Regions from separate parts of the Pantoea sp. XAF26B01_ASV70 genome, predicted to be linked through region 3. Evidence: predicted binding sites of a transcription regulator. Region 3 holds the regulator's gene; each other region holds the start of a gene.
The links. The regulator LexA, encoded in region 3, represses DNA repair genes until DNA is damaged. The targets are predictions, from matches to a motif close to TNCTGTATGTACATACAGNA.
Positions count from the first base shown of each region.

Region 1: the regulator LexA is predicted to act here: its motif matches at 2,853-2,872, upstream of uvrB (excinuclease ABC subunit UvrB).
Region 2: the regulator LexA is predicted to act here: its motif matches at 1,220-1,239, upstream of ACX8ZY_RS08410 (DinI-like family protein).

Region 1 covers NZ_CM137251.1:2,990,216-2,995,003, forward strand. The annotation lists gene ACX8ZY_RS14060 (gluconeogenesis factor YvcK family protein) at 1-771, shown strand, start outside; gene uvrB (excinuclease ABC subunit UvrB) at 755-2,776, opposite strand; gene ACX8ZY_RS14070 (ABC transporter ATP-binding protein) at 3,670-4,392, shown strand; gene bioD (dethiobiotin synthase) at 4,539-4,788, opposite strand, start outside.
Region 2 covers NZ_CM137251.1:1,802,742-1,807,529, reverse strand. The annotation lists gene yedD (lipoprotein YedD) at 1-23, opposite strand, end outside; gene ACX8ZY_RS08420 (DUF6388 family protein) at 278-601, shown strand; gene iraP (anti-adapter protein IraP) at 804-1,103, opposite strand; gene ACX8ZY_RS08410 (DinI-like family protein) at 1,278-1,517, shown strand; gene ACX8ZY_RS08405 (hypothetical protein) at 1,556-1,822, opposite strand; gene ACX8ZY_RS08400 (hypothetical protein) at 1,974-2,315, opposite strand; gene ACX8ZY_RS08395 (hypothetical protein) at 2,302-2,685, opposite strand; gene ACX8ZY_RS08390 (helix-turn-helix domain-containing protein) at 2,822-3,454, shown strand; gene ACX8ZY_RS08385 (hypothetical protein) at 3,520-3,768, opposite strand; gene ACX8ZY_RS08380 (hypothetical protein) at 4,088-4,288, shown strand; gene ACX8ZY_RS08375 (glycosyltransferase family 17 protein) at 4,327-4,788, opposite strand, start outside.
Region 3 covers NZ_CM137251.1:3,896,127-3,900,914, forward strand. The annotation lists gene zur (zinc uptake transcriptional repressor Zur) at 387-908, shown strand; gene ACX8ZY_RS18435 (CsbD family protein) at 982-1,194, opposite strand; gene dinF (MATE family efflux transporter DinF) at 1,362-2,684, opposite strand; gene lexA (transcriptional repressor LexA) at 2,785-3,399, opposite strand; gene ACX8ZY_RS18450 (diacylglycerol kinase) at 3,505-3,873, opposite strand; gene plsB (glycerol-3-phosphate 1-O-acyltransferase PlsB) at 4,002-4,788, shown strand, end outside.

The DNA of each region.
Region 1 (4,788 bases), 910 kb from region 3:
CGCTCAGAAGGCGGCATCGCCTGGGGCGATATGCGTAACTGCCTTAACCAGCTGATTGCAGAACCCAGCGTCGCCTCGGCGATGTTTGAGTACCGTTTTGCCGGTAATGGCGAACTGGCCGGACACAACCTGGGTAATCTGATGCTGCGGGCGCTGGATCATCTCAGCGTTCGTCCGCTGGAAGCGATCAACATTATCCGTAACCTGCTGAAGGTCGACGCCTTTTTAATCCCGATGTCGGAGCAGCCGGTGGATCTGGTGGCGATGGATGTTGAAGGCAACATGGTTTATGGCGAAACCGCAATTGACGAGATGAAGCAGCCGCCGCAGGAGCTGATGCTGCATCCCAACGTCCAGCCAACGCGGGAAGCGCTGCAGGCGGTTGGTGAAGCGGATCTGATCCTGATTGGACCCGGCAGCTTTTACACCAGTCTGATGCCGATTCTGCTGATGGAAGAGATGGCGCAGGCCTTGCGTCGCACGCCTGCCACTATGGTGTTTATCGGCAATCTGGGCCGCGAGCTGAGTCCTGCCGCCGCCAGTCTCTCAGTGGCTGATAAGCTGCAGATGATGGAGCGTTATATCGGCAAGCGGGTGATTGATGCGCTGGTCGTCAGCCCGGCGGTGGACACCCGTGGCATTGAAAACCGGCTGATTGTCCGTGAACCGCTGGAGGCCGCCGATATCCAATATCGTCACGACCGCCAGCTGTTACGGGTGGCACTGGAACATGCCATTCAGGGCTTTAACGGCGCTACGAGGCCGCAATAAACAGCGTTCGCAGTTCATGCAGCTGATCGCGTACGTTGGCCGCCTGTTCGAACTCCAGGTTCTGAGCATGCTGCTGCATCTGCCCTTCCAGTTCGTGGATCTTCTTCTGAAGAGCCTGCGGCGTTAACAGCTGGAAATCGGCCAGCGCCTGGGCTTCGCCAGGACGGGCGGGTTTCGCTTTGCCGCGGGTTTTCACCACATTTTTGCCCAGTTCCAGAATATCGGTGATCTTCTTATTCAGGCCCTGCGGCACGATGCCATTCTCTTCGTTGTGCAGCTGCTGTTTCTCACGGCGGCGCTCGGTCTCTTCAATGGCGCGCGCCATCGACGGCGTGATTTTATCGCCATAGAGAATCGCCTTACCGTTGATGTTACGCGCCGCACGGCCAATGGTCTGAATCAGCGAGCGTTCGGAGCGCAGGAAGCCCTCTTTATCCGCATCGAGAATCGCCACCAGCGACACTTCCGGCATATCCAGCCCCTCACGCAGTAAGTTAATGCCCACCAGCACATCAAACTCGCCCAGACGTAAGTCGCGGATAATCTCCATACGCTCTACCGTGTCGATATCGGAGTGCAGATAACGCACCTTCTCACCATGCTCAGACAGATATTCGGTGAGGTCTTCCGCCATGCGTTTGGTCAGCACCGTCACCAGTACACGTTCGTTGATCGCCACGCGCTGACGGATTTCTGACAGCAGATCGTCGACCTGGGTACCGACCGGACGCACTTCGATGATCGGATCCAGCAGACCGGTAGGACGCACCACCTGATCGATCACTTCGTCGCCCGACTTTTCCAGCTCATATTTGCCCGGCGTCGCCGAAACATAGATGGTCTGCGGGGCCAGCGCCTCAAACTCTTCAAACTTCATCGGACGGTTATCCAGCGCCGACGGCAGGCGGAAGCCGTACTCCACCAGCGTCTCTTTACGCGCCCGGTCGCCTTTGTACATGCCGCCAATCTGCGGAATGGTCACGTGCGACTCATCCACCACCAGCAGGCCATCGGCGGGCAGATAGTCAAACAGCGTCGGCGGCGCTTCGCCCGGTCCGCGTGCGGAGAGGTAGCGTGAGTAGTTCTCAATGCCAGAGCAGTAACCCAGCTCACTCATCATCTCCAGGTCAAACTGGGTACGCTGGGTAATGCGCTGCTCTTCCAGCAGCTTATTGTTCTCCAGCAGCACCCGGCGGCGGTCCGCCAGCTCAACTTTGATATCTTCCATCGCCTGCAGAATACGCTCACGCGGCGTGACGTAGTGCGTCTTGGGGTAGATGGTAAAGCGCGGCACGACCGAATCGATCTGGCCGGTCAGCGGGTCAAACAGCGACAGACGCTCAACCTCTTCATCAAACAGCTCGACGCGCAGCGCAATATCGTCCGACTCCGCCGGGAAGATATCGATCACTTCGCCGCGCACCCGGAAGGTGCCGCGCTGGAACGCCTGGTCGTTGCGGGTGTACTGCAGCTCTGACAGACGGCGCAGAATACTGCGCTGATCGATAATCATGCCGCGGGTCAGGTGGAGCATCATTTTCAGATAGAGATCGGGATCGCCCAGACCGTAGATAGCCGAAACCGATGCCACCACAATGACATCGCGCCGTTCCAGCAGCGCCTTGGTGGCCGACAGACGCATCTGTTCGATATGTTCGTTCACCGACGCATCCTTTTCGATAAAGGTGTCGGAGCTCGGCACATAGGCTTCAGGCTGGTAGTAGTCGTAGTAAGAGACGAAAAACTCGACGGCGTTATCCGGGAAAAACTCTTTCATCTCGCCATAGAGCTGGGCGGCCAGCGTCTTGTTGGGCGCCAGCACCATGGTCGGACGGTTGAGGTCGGCAATCACGTTGGCGACGGTAAACGTTTTACCAGAGCCGGTTACGCCTAATAAGGTCTGATGGGCCAGTCCATCCTCCAGCCCCTCTTCCAGGCGACGTATCGCCTCAGGCTGGTCGCCCGAAGGTTTAAAGGCGGAGTTCAATTTAAAGGCTTTGCTCATGAATGCAGTTCCTGCTGGAGAAGTCGGCGGGCAGGCACTTATTTTACTCTGCTATGGTGATTTTGCCAGAAAATAATACTGGATATAAAAACAGTATTGATGCAATGTTAACGCCAGCAGGATGGCACCTGATGTCCCCGCAGGCTGGCAGCGTTATCGCTCAGCATGTTGCGCAATGTTATCCCCAGGCAGGGATCTGATTTAACATTTGTCAATAGAGTGTCACAAAATTACAGTACGGTTACCTGACAGATAATTCTCAGGCTTGTTTTTTGATAAACAACTGATTTTACTGATATAAGGCTATGAGGCCAGATTCTCGTCATTATGTTACCAGGCCGCGTATTTCCTCGCTTCCAACTGGTTTTCATTACCTAATGCACAAGGTTATCCACAGGAATGGTGGATAAGTGATGGCAGCCCCGACGCCATCAGCTGTGTATAATTTTTCCCTGCCTTCTCACTACCGTGAAAATAATTTTTTTTGCGTTAAATTTCGCGTCGCCTGCTGACGGATTATTCTGCAATTTTAATCTGTCACCGGGTGTCGTACGCAAATTTGCACGCCTCATACTAAGATTCTTAATCGGACTTCCTGCCACGTTACAGTACGTCTGCACCAGAAACAGCGCTCCAGGGCACTGCAAAAGTGCATGCGCGTGGTCACCGTGGGGAATTGATAAGTTTTTCTCACCTTTCATCCCTGATACGTGGCGCTGCAGCAGGAAACAGGGCCGTTTTTAGATCTGGCCTGGGAATTGCAGGAGTCAGTGGCGTCACCGCGCGAAACGCGCACTGTGCTGCAATGGCGAGGCTGCCGTTGCTGATGACTTGTTTGCCAGACGACAGAGCGCGGAAGCAATCAGGCTAACGATCGGGAAGGAGAGTGTCAGATGCTGAGTTTACGTTCGGTAAATCAATTTTACGGTCAAAACCATATTCTGTGGGATGTGGACCTGGATCTGTCGCCTGGCACCTGCACCGGCATTCTGGGCCGTCCTGGCATGGGTAAAACCACCCTGGTGAACTGCATCATGGGCAGATTGCCGATTAACAGCGGCTCTATCTCCTGGAAAGAGGATGGCTCGCCGCCGGAAGATCTGCTGCTGCAACCGGCTGAACAGCGGGCGCAGATGGGGATTGGCTATGTGCCGCAGGGCCGCCATATTTTTACCCAGATGAGCGTGGAAGATAATCTGCTGATTGCCCTGCTGGCGGGTGCCAGCCAGCGCGACCGCCATCGCGCCATTCCTGAAATGGTGTTCGACCTCTTCCCGGCGCTCTACTCACTGCGCCAGCAGCGCAGCGGCGATCTGCCGATCGATCAGCAGCAACAGCTGGCCCTGGCGCGCGCGCTGGTGCTGCAGCCCAAACTGCTGATTCTGGATGAGCCGACCGACGGGATGTCGCCGTGGCTGGAAGAGGAGATGGGCAATCTGATCCGTCGGCTTAACCTCGACTACGGACTGACCATCCTGCTGCTGGAGCAGCGCCTGTCGCTGATCCGTCGCGTGGCGGACTATTTCCTGCTGCTGCACCGCGGCCGCAATGTGGCGCAGGGCAGCATGGAACAGCTCGATGACCACACCGTCGATAAATGGCTGACGGTAGCCTGATATTCAGCGCCTGCCCCACTAGGCGTAAGTGTTGCAGGCAGGCTGGAGACGGAGCGCGCGGAACCACCGGAGCGTGTGCACAGCGCGTGAGGATGGTGAGCACTGCCCGGATTCAGCACGACAAATAAAATAGCCAGGCCAGGCGGTTACTCCGGCAGCGTCAGGTATTGACCACAGGATGCCTGCTGCGCCGCATCGGTGAGAAACGGGATGGTGCCCAGACAGGGCGCAGGCAGTCGATTTTTCAGGCTGGTGAGATACTCCTGATAGCGTTTACCCGGGGGTTCGACGGTGTTGGCGATCCAGCCCACCAGCGGCAGGCCGCTTGCCCGGACCGCGTCAGCGGTGAGCATGGCGTGATTGATGCAGCCGAGCTTAATCCCTACCACCAGAATC
Region 2 (4,788 bases), 2.1 Mb from region 3:
GCAATCAGCATCCACTTTTTCATGTTTAATCCCTAAGATCCCATCAATGGCGGCTACGTTATAATTTTTCCACCGCGTTGCGCAAGGTATCTGGGTGTTCAAACACCACGCAGACCCTGATTGCGCCAGAATTTAACCCGCAGCGAGGCTCACGGTCAGGTTTTTGACCGGAAGTTCAGAGGCTGAACTGATGCAAAGCCCCGCCTTTGTCACGCCTGACAAGCGGAAGACAACCCGCTACACTGACGCGCTGCAACAGACTTTCAGGAATATGAATATGAAAACGCCAGAAGCCTACTATGCCCAGGCGCGCGAGATGTTTTTTACCGCGCATCCCGACTTTCAGTCTGCACTTGATGAATTAACAGAGAGCGACGCCCGTGCAGCTAACCTGTCACTGCGACAGCTGCGCGAATGGCATGCCGAGCGCATCTATGCGGCCTTTTTGCGGCAGAAAAATCTGGATGGAATGATCTTTTCTATTCAGCTCGCTGAGCCGGATAAAGCGGTGGCGGCTGAGGCTATCGAGACTTATCTCAAATCTCATGCTGAGTCACTGGGGATGAGCTGGGAAGAGTTTTGCATCAAAAACGAGCTCTAATCAGGGCCGCGTTGAAGTTGCATTTTTCAAACACCTCCAACCAGTTCCGGCACTGCAGATAAAGTTGTACTAACCGGGGGAAAGTGTATAACTTCGGCGTGCGACTCAGGTCGTGATTGTCCTTTAACGAATAGTGCTGATGCACTGCCTCTGCAGGTGTTGTCTAAATTCCACCTCCAGAGGCGAATTTTTTTATCCGCCCCTACCCTTCACCTTCCGTCGCTTTACCCTTTACTTCAACATAACTCGCTACCGCCAGCAGACGATTAATATGCGTCAGCAGCAGATCCACATCAGACTGCAGAAACTCGGTCGAAGATTGCGAAGCGGTAACAATGGCATCCTGCACCGTTTCTGAAATAGTCAGCGAGTTGTCCTGTTTCGCCTGCACCAGCAGCGCCGCAACCAGCAGGGACTGCGCTTCAAGCTGCGCCGTCAACTCTTTTGCATCGACGTCCATCTTTGCCAGTTTTAGCAGAATATCAATTACCAGTTGTCGCATCGCGGACCTCCTAAAAGTAAGCCGCCATTATGTCGCGATGCGTGCGCATTTTGCTAGTCGAAGATTGAGGTTTATGCGAGATAAAAATTTACACGAAATCAGGCGCGCTGCCTTGCTACTGTTTTTATTTACAGTATTATATGTCAGCGATTTTGCCCTGAATGGATTGCCATCATGTTTGTTGAGTTGATTTATGACAAGCGCAACGTTGCCGGTTTACCGGGTGCTCGCGAGATGATTCGTGAGGAGCTGGAAAAGCGGGTGCATCGGGTGTTTCCTGACATTGAAGTTAAGGTCAAGCCCATGGAACGTAACGCGATTGATACTGATTTGAGTAAAAACGATAAAGCGACGGTTGCGCGGATTGTTGAAGAGATGTTCGACGAAGCGGAAATGTGGCTGGTGGCCGATTAATCCCTTAACGGCCACCACATCAGTTAGCGGGAGATGACTTAGCTCTCCTGCTCGCTGTGATTAACTTCAATCTCGATGTCCTGAATCGCGGCATCCAGATCTTCCAGCAGTTTACCCTGCTTATTCAGCAACGCATCGATTCGGTCGGCGTTGGTCTTGTCTTTATACTCACCCGCATCAAACGCTAACCATTGGCTGGAAAGGGTTTCGGTGTTGGTCTGAGCATAGTGACGCATCTCTTTTAGCTGAGAAGTCACGTCACGCAGATATTCAGTTTTGGTCTTGGTTTCTGTTGAATCGCTCATGCTAAATTTCCTTCTGGTCATCTATCCAAAGTGAGTAGGCTTAGCGGTTCATCAACCGGCCAATCAGCGGGCCTGCATTCAGGTACAAAATGTTGCCCGGATATTTAAAACTAGTCGATAATAGCGAAGCCGCATTAAGAATAATCGGAAGTTATGGTTTATGACCGGATTTCACGGCTGGCACCTCACTCTCAGTGACGACCTCTTTGACTTTTATGACCGTTTTGTCGGCTATGCGATCCGGTATTGCATCCAGCTTGTGCTGTATTGCTGCAACCTGATCGGTCAGCAGCTCCACTCTGTCATCACGCCGCGCCGCAATTAAGCGGTAATCCGCCCGAATCTCCTCGACCCGCTTGTTTGCGGTGTTACTGACGTAGAGAAAAATGATCGTCATCAGGATGCAAATCATCGAACAGCTCAGCAATACGCAGCCGAGGATAACTTTGCGCCGGTAAGACATAGGTGCCTTAGTGCTATTAATCGTGGCCATCACTGCGATCCTCCAGAGTTGAGATAAGCCGATCAATCTCATTACGAAATTTATCGTTCTGATCGGTTTCGGTCATTGCCAGTAAAATCCCTACCGCATTCTTGATTAACCGAAGATCGGTTTCGAGTGTCGAGATACGCCGCAGATTCCTGTCGTGCCGTTCGCGTAATTCATCGTTCTCCTCCCGTATCAGCAGGTTGCTCTCTTTCAGCAACACCACCTGCTCTTTGTAGCTGGTAATAATTTCGCCGCCGGCTCGATTACTGGTTACGATTGACGCAATTCCCGCCAATAACGGTTTCCAGAACAGTGCTGCTGCCCCCCCACCCAGAACTAACGCACCCATACTGGTAATCAGACTACTTTCCATGCCACACCCCTTTGTACGGTAAGGTCTCTGGAACTTACTGCGTGCTGCTTAGCCACGTCCCCCGCATGAAATTTAAGATTGCTTAAATACCAGGCTTAAGTATACTTAAGTCACTCTCAACCAAAAAGTCAAGCTTATGAAAAACGAAACGCTGGGTGACCGCATCCGACTCCGACGTAAATCGCTGCAGTTAACGCAGAAGCAATTGGCGCAACAGGTAAAAGTGTCCCATGTGGCGATTTCGCAATGGGAAAAAGAGGAGACGCTGCCGCGCGGTGAGAACCTGCTGCGGCTCGCTGAAGCGCTGGGCTGCGCACCGGCTTTTCTGATAGATGGGGATGGTCCTGTTTTCAGCGAAAGCGCCTGGAGTGGTCTGCACCAGATCCCACTGCTTGCACAGCGCGACGTGCCGCGATGGCTGAGCGAGGCCGGTTCCGTCCGGCATGAACTGCTGATGCACAACGACATGGCGCTTTCACAGCAGAGCTTTGCCTTCCGGGTGGAAGAACAGGCGATGACGCCCGCGATTCTGCGGAATGATGTGGTGATCATCGATCCCACGCAGTCACCTCAGCCCGGCGACTGCGTGCTGGCATTGCAGCAACAGGTCGTGCTGCTACGCACCTGGCGTCAGCGCGGCAGTGATAATGGCGTCATGCAGTTTGAACTGGCACCGGTCAATATCAACTTCCCTGAGCTGCAATCCAGCCGGGACAGCCTGAAGCTGATTGGTACGCTGGTGGAACTGCGACGCTACCGCCAGCCATAAAAAAACCCGCCGTGCGCGGGTTCACTTTTCATCGTACAACAGTGGCTGAGTTTATAACCGGACAGTTACAGGGCATCGGTCAGTTGATCTACTACCACTTTGCCCTGCAGATCGGTCTGCATAATGCGATAATTGACGGGCCATGAGCGGCGGGTACTGAGTTTATCGAACAGGGTTACGCCGCCTTTTTTAACTCCCTGGCTATTTACAATAATCCATTCGGTGACCTCTTCCTGACCACGATTTTTCAGGCTCAGCGAGCGTTGTTCGATTAACTGATCTTCAGCTTCAATCTTTAAATAGTCTCTTAACATAATTTCTATCTCCTGGTAACGCAGGACACTATATGCCTTTTGCTAATCCGTTCAATCGAATTTATTTATCGATCTGTTTATCGACGGGAATGTGACCTGCCGCAAGCGACATGACAGGTTTGTCCATTACTGCATCAGGGATTCCCGGTTAGCATGAACCTGCTGTACACACCCAAACATCGAAAAATGACGTGTTCAGTATGAGAGAAACTCCGATTAGCCCGCCGCTGGCGGGCTTTTTTTTCTTCTTTAATCCGCTGCGCATGCGGGATGTCAGTGCTGGTCTAAACTTAAGAGACTGGAATAAAAGGAGAGAGTTATGTTTAAACACAATACGAATGAAGAACGTAAGAAAGAAGGTGATGTCAGCAAAAGCCTGCCCGAAGCCGCGCCAAACGCTGGTAATGCTTACGAGGAAGATGATCATCCCGCCACTGATGCACCGAAAGATCATGGCGAAGTGCCGCGCAAAAATGATGACAGCCAGGATGACAAAAAAGATCCTTACAAAGCAAGCTGATGTGCGAGAGGCGCGCCCGCTGGGCGCGCTGGTCAGCGTTAAGATTTAATGAGATCGGCAAGCTGGTGCTGATTTTCAACCAGCCAGGCTGGAAAATGTTCGGATGTCACCGGCACTATCTCCATCCTTCGCGGACGGTTCCAGATATCAATATTGTTCTCAACGCAGCGCCGTATATGATCCGGATTGTTAAATTCGGGGCAGTTACGTTCGGTATGAGAAATCGAAGACATTTTTTCACTGATGCGCTCATCGCTCATTACCCAGGAAAAATGCCACCCTGCATTCTTAACGGTTTTTGTCCGGAAATTCAGCCACTTCCAGTGCCACCAGTTCTCGCGTATCGGTGTACCACGACGCTTAACATTGCGAAGCAATTCCGGTCGCCCCATAAAAAAGTCTCGCAGCGTTTTACAGGTCACCATTTTCGCCAGTGTGGCACAGCGCGGTGTGCCGTCGTCATTTAAAACCCGGACATTAAATTTAAAATTGAAATATTG
Region 3 (4,788 bases):
ATTGTGAACCCTGGCTAACGCGTTATTGCTGTGAATTCAAAGGAAACAGTGTCTTAATTCAAAGGATTGGACGTTTTCCAATCAAAAAACCGTTGTAATTGTTCAAACTGCATTGGGATATTTCAAATAATGCCAGACTTTTCTTAAGTCTTTCTGAACATTACTTCTTAACTCAGTGAGATGCAAAGCAAAATGCCAACAAATTCCGCTTCAGGTGGATTCAGAATGGATCTGATTTGTCGTCAGATTTGAGATAGAAGACGGCTTAAATTCTGAATATGCTGCTTTATCAGGCAAATGATGCTGTTTTTTCAGACGAAAACCAACCTCAGCGCCGCGAAACTATGTGTGATAAAATAACATCACTTATCCAGCGGAGAATTTTCATGACAAACATGACGTCGCAGCAAATTTTGATTCAGGCCGAAAAGATGTGCCTGCAGCGCGGTGTGCGTCTGACTTCGCAGCGTGCTGAAGTGTTGCGCCTGATGGCCGAGCAGCCTGGCTCGATCAGCGCCTACGATCTGCTGGATCAACTCCGGGTCAGCGAGCCACAGGCCAAGCCACCCACGGTTTACCGGGCGCTCGATTTCCTGCTGGAGCAGGGTTTCATTCATCGGGTGGAATCCAACAACAGCTACGTCATGTGTCACCATTTTGAGGCACCAGCACATACATCGGTGATGCTGGTCTGTGACCGCTGTGCCGCCGTTACAGAGAAGCAGGCGCAGGGCGTAGAGAAGATTATTGCTGGTCTGGCAGGTGAAGCGCAGTTTGCATTACGCCATAGCGTGATTGAAGCGCATGGTTTATGTGAAAATTGTGCTGCGGTTGAAGCCTGTACGCACCATGAAAGCTGCGAGCATGACCATCAGGATGAGGGTAAAAAGCGGGGGAAACGCGGGTAATCGGCACATCCTTGTGCGGTTCCGGTGAGGGCCCACCGGAACACATTCAGCTGATTATCAAGCTATTGTCTGATTACCAGCGGTGATCTTTGTTCTGACCTTCCCAGTCGCTTACTTCGCGCTCGGCTTCATCTTTGGTAGAGCCGTAACGCTCCTGGATTTTACCGACCAGCTGATCGCGTTTACCTTCGATAACCTGCATATCATCGTCGGTCAGCTTGCCCCATTTCTCTTTCATTTTGCCTTTGAACTGCTTCCAGTTGCCGCTTGCTTCGTCTTTATTCATGGCAGACCTCCAATCCTCGGGTTTTAATGATTATCTTGCTACTTAACAAAATAACGATACAAAGCGCTGGTTAACTGCGCTGCATAGAGTTAATTGTAGTAGCCAATTTCTTAACCGTGGAATAATACAGAATAATCCGTATCGGCTTGCGTGCAGCCACGGCTGACTCAGGCATCAAACCAGCTGTTCTGACGCCAGTGCTTACGCCAGATGAGCCACAGCGACAGGCCTCGCAGCGCCAGGAAAACCGTGACTGCCAGCCAAAGACCATGGTTACCCAGCACCGGTACGCTAAGCAGCGTCAGAAAATAGCCGGCTGCGGCAACTACCATGCTGTTACGCATCTCGCGCCCGCGCGTCGCCCCGATGAACATGCCATCCAGCAGATAACACCAGACACCGATCAGCGGCATAATCATCTGCCAGACCAGATAGCGGTCCGCTGTCTGCTGGAGTGACTGAAGAGAGGTCAGCAGGGTAACGATTTGCGGGCCAAAAATGGCATAGATCAGCGAGAAGAACAGCGCCACCACCACCGCCTGCCGACAGGCAGAGTGCCAGACGCGCAGGAGTTTGCTGCCATCTTTTGCACCATGCGCCTCACCCGCAAAAGCTTCAACCGCATAGGCAAAGCCATCCAGCGCGTAAGCCGTAAAAGTGATGAACATCAGTAATACTGCGTTAACCGCCACCACATCCGGACCCAGCCGGGCACCCAGTACGGTCAGCGAGGCGAAACAGAGCTGCAGCATCAGAGAGCGCAGCATGATATCCCGGTTCAGTCGCAGCAGCCGGCCGCTGTCACCGCGCCAGCTCTGCTTCAGCAGGCTAAGCGTAATTCCGCGCAGTTTTAACACCCGCCAGACCATGATGCTGCCGACACCCAGCGTAATGTATTCCGCCAGCGCCGTGGCGGTTGCCGCCCCCGCGACACCCCAGTGCAGCCCCATCACCAGCCAGAGATCGAGCACGATGTTAACCAGGTTGCCCACCACCAGCAGGATCACCGGCGCGCGTGCATACTGCACGCCCAGCAGCCAGCCCAGAATGACCAGGTTTGCCAGCGTGGCAGGCGCACTGAGCCAGCGAATCTGAATAAACAGTGCCGCCTGTTCGAGTACATCGGGATTGCCGCCAACCAGATGGGTCGACAGCTGAATAATCGGATAACGCAAAGCGATGAACAGTACGCCCGCCAGCAGCGCAATGATCAGCGGCTGAGTCAGCGCGCGTGCCAGCGCCATTTTATCGCCCGCGCCAAATGCCTGCGCCGTAAGGCCAGTGGTACTCATTCGAAGGAAAAGCAGCAGCATAAAGAGGAAGCTGGTCACTGTAGTCCCGACCGCAACCCCGCCAAGATAGACAGGGCTGTCGAGATGACCAATTACTGCAGTATCGACCACTCCAAGTAAGGGAACGGTGATATTTGAAAGGATCATCGGCAGCGCAAGCCGCCAGAGATTTTTATCGGTTGCCGTAATAAAGCGCATTCGCCGTTCCGTGCTCAGTGTCGCTGCGCAAAAGAGGCAGCGACAAAATTAGGGCAGACAGAATAGCATCAGAGAAGGCGAATGCACGCTGGCAGAAGAATCAGAGCCACTCACCGTTGCGCACCACGCCAACAGCCAGACCTTCTATGGTCAGTGACTGCGCACGGGTATCGACAACAATCGGGTCAAAATCGCTGTTTTCCGGCAGCAGATGCACGATAGCACCCTGCTTTTTCCAGCGCTTAACGGTGACTTCATCATCAATGCGGGCAACCACAACCTGGCCGTTACGCACATCCTGGGTTTTATGCACCGCGAGCAGGTCGCCATCCATAATCCCGATATCTTTCATCGACATTCCGCTGACGCGCAGCAGGAAGTCAGCAGACGGCTTAAACAGGCCCGGATCGACCTTGTAGTGGGTTTCGATATGTTCCTGCGCCATGATCGGCTCACCGGCAGCAACCCGGCCAATCAGCGGTAGCCCTTCTGAGGCTTCTTCTTCCATTAACAGTCGAATGCCGCGCGATGCACCGGAAACGATCTCGATGACGCCTTTGCGCGCCAGCGCTTTCAGATGCTCTTCTGCCGCGTTCGGCGAACGGAAGCCCAGCTGCGCGGCGATCTCGGCACGCGTAGGCGGCATGCCCGTTGAAGAAATATGGTCGCGAATCAGGTCATAGACCTGCTGCTGCCTGCTGGTTAATGCTTTCATCCCGCCCCCTGGTTGTTTATACAGTCGCTGTGAGTATATACAGGTATTGGTGAAATGGAAACCGATTGTCAGGGAAAACGCGCCCTCAGACGCGTTATGGAAGGCTTATCGCAAATGTGTCCAGAGCAGCGCGATCCAGACGAAGAGTGCCAGTAAGATGCTGATCAGCACCGCCGCCGAGCCCATGTCTTTTGCCCGGCCCGCCAGCGGATGATGCTCCTGACCGATGCGGTCGACCACTGCTTCAATGGCGCTATTGAGGATTTCAACAATGACCACCAGCACCACCGCCCCAATCATGAGGATGCGGGAGACCACATCGACATCCAGCCAGCACGCAATAACAATAGCGGCCAGCGCAGCCAGCGCTTCCTGCCGAAACGCCGCTTCATGTTGCCAGGCGGCACGCAGTCCCTGCCATGAGTAACCTGCAGCTTTTACTATTCTGATAAGTCCGGTGGCATTATTTGCCATGATGTGGGAACCCTTTCATCGGATTGACGTCAATGTCTGGGCTGCGTGCAATTGGCACCACCACAGATCTTCGCTGCGCTTTCTGGTATGCTTGCGGCGCTTTGCTAACAAGAGGCTTCATGTTGTCTATGTCAGGTTGGCGTAAACTCTATTACAAACTGCTTAATTTACCACTGTCGTTTTTGGTAAAAAGTAAGGCCATTCCGGCCGATCCCGTGTCTGAACATGGTCTGGATCCGACCCGACCTATTATGTATGTTTTGCCTTACGATTCGAAGGCCGACTTACTGACTTTACGCGCACAGTGTCTGCGGCATCATCTGCCCGACCCGCTCACTCCGCTGGAGATTGATGGTTCTCTGCTGCCGCGCCACGTCTTTATCCACAATGGCCCTCGCGTCTTCCCCTATTTTGTGCCCAGCGTTGAATCCGTGAAAATTTTTCACGATTACCTGGACCTGCATCGCAATAACCCTAAGCTGGATATTCAGATGCTGCCGGTCACGGTGATGTTTGGCCGCGCACCAGGACGTGAAGTCCAGGGCGAAGCAACGCCACACCTGCGGGTGCTGAACGGGGTGCAGAAGTTTTTTGCGGTGATCTGGCACGGGCGCGACAGTTTTGTCCGCTTCTCGCCGACGGTGTCGCTGCGCCGCATGGCAACTGAACACGGTACGGATCAGTCGATCGCCCAGAAGCTGGCTCGTGTGGCGCGCATTCATTTTGCCCGCCAGCGGCTGGCGGCGATTGGCCCGCGCTTGCCGGCGCGTCAGGATCTGTTTACTCGTCTGCTGCAATCCAAAGCGATTGAAAAAGCAGTAGAAGATGAAGCTCGCAGCAAAAAAATCTCCCATGAGAAAGCGCAGCAGAACGCCGTCGAAATGATGGAGGAGATTGCGGCAAACTTCTCCTATG